Regions from separate parts of the Gordonia sp. SMJS1 genome, predicted to be linked through region 1. Evidence: predicted binding sites of a transcription regulator. Region 1 holds the regulator's gene; the other holds the start of a gene.
The links. Region 1 encodes LexA, which represses DNA repair genes until DNA is damaged. Its sites were predicted from a motif close to CGAACANNTGTTCG; they were not measured.

Region 1 (3,409 bases):
GGTGCTCGCCGCGACGGCGGGCCTGGCCGAGGACCGCGGCTGGATCGGTGCCGCGACCGCGCTCATCGGCAAGGGCGCCCCCGCCGAGGCCGCTGCCGTCGCGGCCACCGAACAGTTCGCGGCGGTGTTCACCAAGCTCGGCGGACTGATGGCCGAGCGGGTCACCGATCTCAACGACGTGCGCGACCGGGTCCTCGCCGAACTGCTCGGCCTACCCGAACCTGGTGTGCCCACTCCGGAGGTGCCGTCGGTCCTGCTCGCCGACGACCTCGCGCCCGCCGACACCGCGGGCCTCGACCCCACGAGCACCATCGCCCTCGTCACCCGCCTCGGCGGACCGACCAGCCACACCGCGATCATCGCGCGCCAGCTGGGGATCCCGTGCGTGGTGGCGGTGGCCGACCTGGACGAGATCGAGCCCGGCACAACCGTTCTCGTCGACGGCAGCACCGGGCGGATCGAGGTGGAGCCCGATGCGGAGGCGGCCCGGGCTCGCGTCGACGAGGATCGGCGGCATGCCGCACTCGTCGCCGGCTGGACCGGTCCGGGGCAGACCGCCGACGGGGTGGCCGTGGCGGTGCTCGCCAACGTCGCCGACGGATCGTCGGCACGCGCCGCGGCCGGGTACCCCGTCGAGGGCGTCGGGCTCTTCCGCACCGAACTCGCGTTCCTCGAGCGTGCCGACGAACCGTCGGTGGACGAGCAGGCCGCGATCTACCGGGAGGTGCTCGATGCGTTCGACGGGCAGAAGGTGGTCATCCGCACCCTCGACGCCGGGTCCGACAAACCGCTCCGGTTCGTGACCCATCCCGACGAATCGAACCCAGCGCTCGGCGTGCGGGGCGATCGGATCGCGCTGGCGCACCCCGAGATCCGCGCGCATCAGCTCGACGCGATCGCGCAGGCCGCGTCGGGGTCGGCCGTCGCGCCGTGGGTCATGGCGCCGATGATCGCCTCGCCGGCGGAGGCGCGCACCTTCGCCGCCGAGGTCCGCGGCCGTGGTCTGGTCGCCGGGGTGATGATCGAGGTGCCCGCGGCGGCGATCCTGGCCGAAGCCGTCCTCGCCGAGGTGGACTTCGTGTCCATCGGCACCAACGATCTGACCCAGTACACGATGGCGGCCGACCGGATGTCGGCCGATCTCGCCGGACTGACCGACCCGTGGCAACCGGCCGTGTTGAGCCTCATCGCGGGTGTCGCGGCAGCGGGTGCACGTCAGGGAAAGCCGGTCGGGGTGTGCGGCGAGGCCGCCGCCGATCCGAACCTCGCCTGCGTGCTCGTCGGTCTCGGGGTCACCTCGCTGTCCAGCGCGCCGGCTGCTGCGGCGGCCGTGGGGGCCCGGCTCGGCGAGGTGTCCGCACCGGACTGCCGGGCCGCCGCCGAGGCTGCCCTGTCCACCTCGGATCCCGCCGCGGCGCGCGAGGCGGCCGCGGCGGTGCTCGACGGTTCGGTCGGTGGAGAGGTCAGACTCGCCGCATCACGGTGACGACCTTGCCGAGGATGACGGCATCGTTGCCCGGGATCGGATCGAACAGTTCGTTGTGCGGCATGAGCCAGACGTTCGGGCCCTGACGCTTGAAGGTCTTCACGGTGGCCTCGCCGTCGATCATGGCCGCGACGATGTCGCCGTTGTCGGCGACGTTCTGCTGCCGGACCACGACCCAGTCGCCGTCGCAGATCGCGGCGTCGATCATCGACTCGCCGACGACGCGCAACAGGAAGAGCGATCCCTCGCCGACGAGCTCACGGGGCAGTGGGAAGACGTCCTCGACGGCCTCCTCGGCCAGGATCGGACCGCCGGCCGCGATACGGCCGAGAACCGGCACGAAGGTCGGCTCGGGAAGCTGGCCGGCCGTCGGGGTGTCCGGCGACGGGGTGTCACTCGGGGCGATGTTGACCGCACGGGGACGGTTCGCGTCGCGCTTGAGCAGCCCCTTGCGTTCCAGCGTCCGCAACTGATGGGCCACCGATGACGTCGAGGCCAGGCCGACCTCGTCGCCGATCTCCCGGATGCTCGGCGGATAACCGCGCTCGCGCACCGAGCGGCGGATCACCTCCAGGACCCCGGCCTGTCGCGGGGTGAGTGAGGCCTCGGCGGCGGCGGCGTCGAACGGGGCCTCGTCGTCGGCGCCCCGCGCTCGGCCGCGCCTATCGCCGGTGTCACTCATGTTCGGTTCCTCTCGTCTTCGGAACGTGCTGGTAGATGGCTTGCGCCGGGTCCGAGCCTAGCGGAGTGCGACCGGCACCTCAAACATTTGTTCGATGTGTCGCGAGACTTTGTCGGGACGTCGTGCTACAAATTCGAACATCAGTGCATCGAACATCTGATCGATGTTCGAACACCGACCACCACACCCGCACGATCCCAGACACCCGAACACCGGAGGGCACCATGCGCACCGCCACTCTCGTCGCTCCCGTCCGCACCGACCGTCCCGACGCCGTCCGGCCGCGCACCGACCGCGCCGATCGCGTCCGGACCCGCGCCCCGCTGTCCGACGGCGGCCGACCGGTCGACAACCGGCCGGCCGGCACCCGGCCGCGGGGGGCATCGCCGGTGACCCCGCGGGTGGGCGGTACCCACTGTGGCTCTCCGGTCGGGGTCCGGGGACGTGGCCCGGTCGGGCCCGACGCGGCGGTGTTCCGTCGCCGCCGCCGCACCGCGGTCGCGCTCCTCGCCGGTGTCGGGCTGGCGTTCGTCGTGTGGGTGTTCGGTGTCGTCGGCCAGAATTACTCGGACTCGCTGACACCGTCCGCCGTGAGTTCCGAGGTCGTCCATGTGCGCTCGGGGGACTCGCTCAGCTCGATCGCCGGCCGGGTGGCACCCGAGATGCCGCGCGAGGTCGTGATCGACGAGATCGTCGCGATGAACGATCTGGGGTCGAGCGCGCTGCAGGTGGGCCAGCCCCTGCTCACCCCCCGGTACCGCTGAGGCCGGGCGGTATCCTCGATGTCACAGGGGCCGGCCGACAAGCGGCGGGGCGCACGCTTCGGGTGCGTTCCAGCGTCCCGCGACCTGCGTGAGGACACGATGCGCTGCCCCTTCTGCAAGAACGACGACACCAAGGTCATCGACTCGCGTGTCGCAGATGAAGGGCAGGCCATCCGCCGCCGTCGCTCCTGTGTTGAGTGCGGTCGCCGGTTCTCGACCGTGGAGAGCGCCGTGCTCGCGGTGGTCAAACGCAACGGCGTGACCGAGCCGTTCAGCCGGGAGAAGGTCATGCGTGGCGTGCGGCGAGCCTGTCAGGGCCGCCACGTCGCCGAGGACGCGCTCGCGCAGCTCGCCCAGCAGGTCGAGGACACGGTGCGCGCCAGTGGATCGGCCGAGATCCCCAGCAACGAGGTCGGACTCGCCATCCTGGGCCCGCTCCGCGATCTCGACGAGGTGGCGTATCTGCGCTTCGCCTCG
Region 2 (3,409 bases), 990 kb from region 1:
CCGCGTACACGCGATGGTCGCCGGACAGGCTGATCCTGCCCTGACCGTCCGGTCGCTGCTCTTCCGAACCGGCGAAGAACGTTCGCTGGAACGCGCGCAGATCAGGGTCGTTCCGAGACGCCTCGACGATCCGAGCGGCTATCGCGTCGAACTCTTCGGTCCGGTACACCGACAAGCTGTGATCTTGGCCTTTGGTGACCACTACCCCTCCTGCCAGTGCATCGCGGAACTTGGCGGGCAACGTGAGCCGCCCTTTGTCGTCCAATTTGGGCGTGTAGGTACCGACGAATCGCACGGACACGTCGACACCTCCTGCCCACCGGGTTCCGCGTCGTATCTCGCCTCACCCAGTGATGCCACAGTACCCCACTTTCCACCACTTTCCACCCCCACCGCCCCCGCATTCACCCACTGACAGCAAATTCCCAGTTCAGGGAGCTCAAGATGACGATGAACGCGCGTGTCGCCGGCGCGTCATGGGCGGAAAGAAGGGCAACCAGCGTGTGACCAGAGATACCGATGAGGTCCGAGAGGCGGGAATTCCAGGCGTAAATCCTCTAGTGGGGCAAAGTGGGGCGACCCGGTGGGGAGAAGTGGGGATCGCCGGTGGCGAGAAGTGGGGATCGCCAGTATGGAAGCGCGAGGACCGTTGACCGGGCGTTCGATCCCGTCGACCGTGCGCCCGGATCCGTTCAGCGTGCTCTGGAGAGCAATCGAGGACATGAAAGAGCCGCGTGCCCGAAGGCACGCGGCTCAGTCGAATATGCGAAGTTGCGGGAGTCGGTCAGCCGATCGACGAACGCGGAGTCGGGATCAGCGGATCACTCCTGCTCGAACCGGCGATTGAATCGCTCCTCCATGCGTTCTGACAGCTTGCGCTTGGCGCCGGACGACCCCGATTGCTTCTTGCCGGACCTGGTCGACGACGAGCCCGCCTCGGCGGTGTTGTTGTCTCCCCAGAGAGCGAAGAGGCCGGCCCCGAACATCACCAGGAAGCCCAGGAGGCTCACGATCGGGAATCCGCCGATGTTGATGTTGACGATGAGTCCGCCGACCAGCATCACCAGGCCGACGACGAAGACCGCTGCCGCCTGCAGGCGACGACGACCGCTCGACTTCCCAAGGCGCCGACGCTTGACACTGGACGCAAACTTGGGGTCTTCCGCGTACAGCGCGCTCTCGATCTGTTCGAGCATGCGTTGCTCGTGCTCCGAAAGTGGCACCGACCCTCCTTCTCACTGATCCGTGACGCCGACGAAGGTCACCCGCGACCGGAAAGGCGTCTGCGCCTATATCGTCCCATGATACGAGGTGAAATCGACCGCGACCACCATTACTCGCTGTTGCCGACGACCGGGCGGTGCCAGAAACCGCAAAGTGTGGCCGGATTCACGCCGTCGCGCCGATCTGCGGCGCTTCGGCACCGAGTTTTCCTTGCTCGTAGGCGATGACCATCGTCTCGACCCGACGCAGGAAGTCGAGGACGAGCAGCCGCATGCCGGCGACGCTGTCGGGGTCGATCGTGCGGATGATCCCGGACTCGATCTTCATCCGAACCGGCGACAGCGCGGCGAACCGGGCGGCGATCGGCGCCAGCTCTGGGGCGACCACACCGATGCGGGTCCAGGCGTTCGACGTCCTGCGCCGCACGGTCCCGACCGGTTCGTGCACGGCGAGGGCCGCGCCCGAGGCGCGGAGGGCAACGAGGTACAGCTGACGGAACCGCTCGACGTCGTCGTCGACGCCGTCGGCATTGTCGAAGAGCACGTGTGCACGCTCGAGGAGATCGCGCGCTCGACCGACCATCACCGGGTCGACGGGCGCCGCGTGGGTGAGAGCCGTGGCGCTGCGGTGTCTGGCCATGTCGTCCTCCTCGTGCGTATGGGCTGTGTCCGGCGGCAGACGCTTCCCTCGTCCGCCGCCGGACCGTGTCGTCGGATGAACGCGAACAGCTTGCGGAGGCACATTCATCGAACATCCGTTCGACACGTTCAATATAGCTATCCCGGCGTCGGCGTTCAAGACATCTGTGACCCGAAACCCCCGCCGGGGAGTACAACGCCACCACCTGCGGGCCGATTCCTGCCGAGTGTGCATCATCGATAGGACAATTCCCGGAAGTGGCCTGCGACGCGATGCCCCCGGCAGAGGGCGGCCCGCCCCAGCGGCAGCCGACCTCGTCTGCAGGTCGACGACGCAGGACGAACGATGCAGAGAACGGAAATCCGTTGACCATCCGCCTGGTGAGCCTGAGTGGCCAGGACGCCCGGGCCTGGCTCGAGCCGGCCCTGGAGATCTACGTGACCGCGATGAATTATCCGCGCGGTACGGAGATCCATCGGGCCGGGCTCTGGCGCGAACACATCGCGCGGCCCGGATGGCGTGCGATGGGCGCGGTCGAGACGGTGACCCCACACGAGGCGCGGACCATGCCGGCCGCGCGGCGCCGGGTCGGTCCGCCGGTCGGCTTCGGACCCGACGACCTGCTCGTCGGCATCGCCTACGGCTACACCGGCGCGACCGGTCAATGGTGGAACCAGCAGCTGCGGCTCGGACTCCGCCAGACGGGCCGACCGCCCGAGACGGTCGAGGCGATCGCGCGCGACTACTTCGAGCTCACCGAGCTGCACGTCCACCCGACCGCTCAGGGCCGAGGTATCGGCCAGGGGCTCCTCGCCCGGCTGCTGGCCGACCGGCCCGAACGCCATGTGCTGCTGTCGACCCCGGAGATCCCCGCCGAGGACAACCGCGCGTGGTCGTTGTACCGGCGGATGGGTTTCACCGACGTCCTGCGCCACTTCACCTTCACCGGCGATCCGCGTCCGTTCGCGTTCCTCGGCCGTCCGCTCCCCCTGGAACTGCAACCCCCGGCCGCCGCCCGCCGCGCCGGTACCGGGAGCTGACGATGCACGGCACACGGCGTGACGCCGTCGTCATCGGCGCGGGCCACAACGGCCTGATCGCCGCGGCCTACCTGGCACAGGCCGGACGGGATGTGGAGGCACTCGAGCGGGACGACATCCCAGGCGGCGCGGTCTCCACCGTCGAACGGTTCCCCGGACATCGGGTCGACCGGGGGTCGTCGTCGCATCTGATGATCCGTCACTCCCCCGTTCTCGACGACCTCGACCTCGCCGCGCACGGCCTGCGCTACATCGACTGCGATCCGTGGGCGTTCGTCCCGGCCACCGCGACCGCCCCGCCGATCGTCTTCCGCACCGACCTCGACGCGACGTGCGCTTCCATCGAGAACGCCTGTGGTGCAACCGATGCCGCCGCATATCGACGGTTCGTGGAGACGTGGACGCCGCGGGCGCGGGCGGTCATGGATGCGTTCTACCAACCCGCGACGATGGGGAAGTTCGGCCGGGCCTTCGGCGGGCTCGGCGGCACCGCCACCACGGCACGC

Region 2: the regulator LexA is predicted to act here: its motif matches at 1,972-1,985, upstream of QAD21_RS15065 (SAV_6107 family HEPN domain-containing protein).

What each region holds. Positions count from the first base shown of each region.
Region 1 is NZ_CP123381.1:2,330,437-2,333,845, forward strand. It holds gene QAD21_RS10660 (putative PEP-binding protein) at 1-1,486, shown strand, start outside; gene lexA (transcriptional repressor LexA) at 1,464-2,168, opposite strand; gene QAD21_RS10670 (LysM peptidoglycan-binding domain-containing protein) at 2,393-2,932, shown strand; gene nrdR (transcriptional regulator NrdR) at 3,032-3,409, shown strand, end outside.
Region 2 is NZ_CP123381.1:3,317,084-3,320,492, forward strand. It holds gene mraZ (division/cell wall cluster transcriptional repressor MraZ) at 1-301, opposite strand, end outside; gene QAD21_RS15060 (DUF3040 domain-containing protein) at 822-1,223, opposite strand; gene QAD21_RS15065 (SAV_6107 family HEPN domain-containing protein) at 1,390-1,863, opposite strand; gene QAD21_RS15070 (GNAT family N-acetyltransferase) at 2,229-2,903, shown strand; partial or broken gene QAD21_RS15075 (NAD(P)/FAD-dependent oxidoreductase) at 2,906-3,409, shown strand, end outside.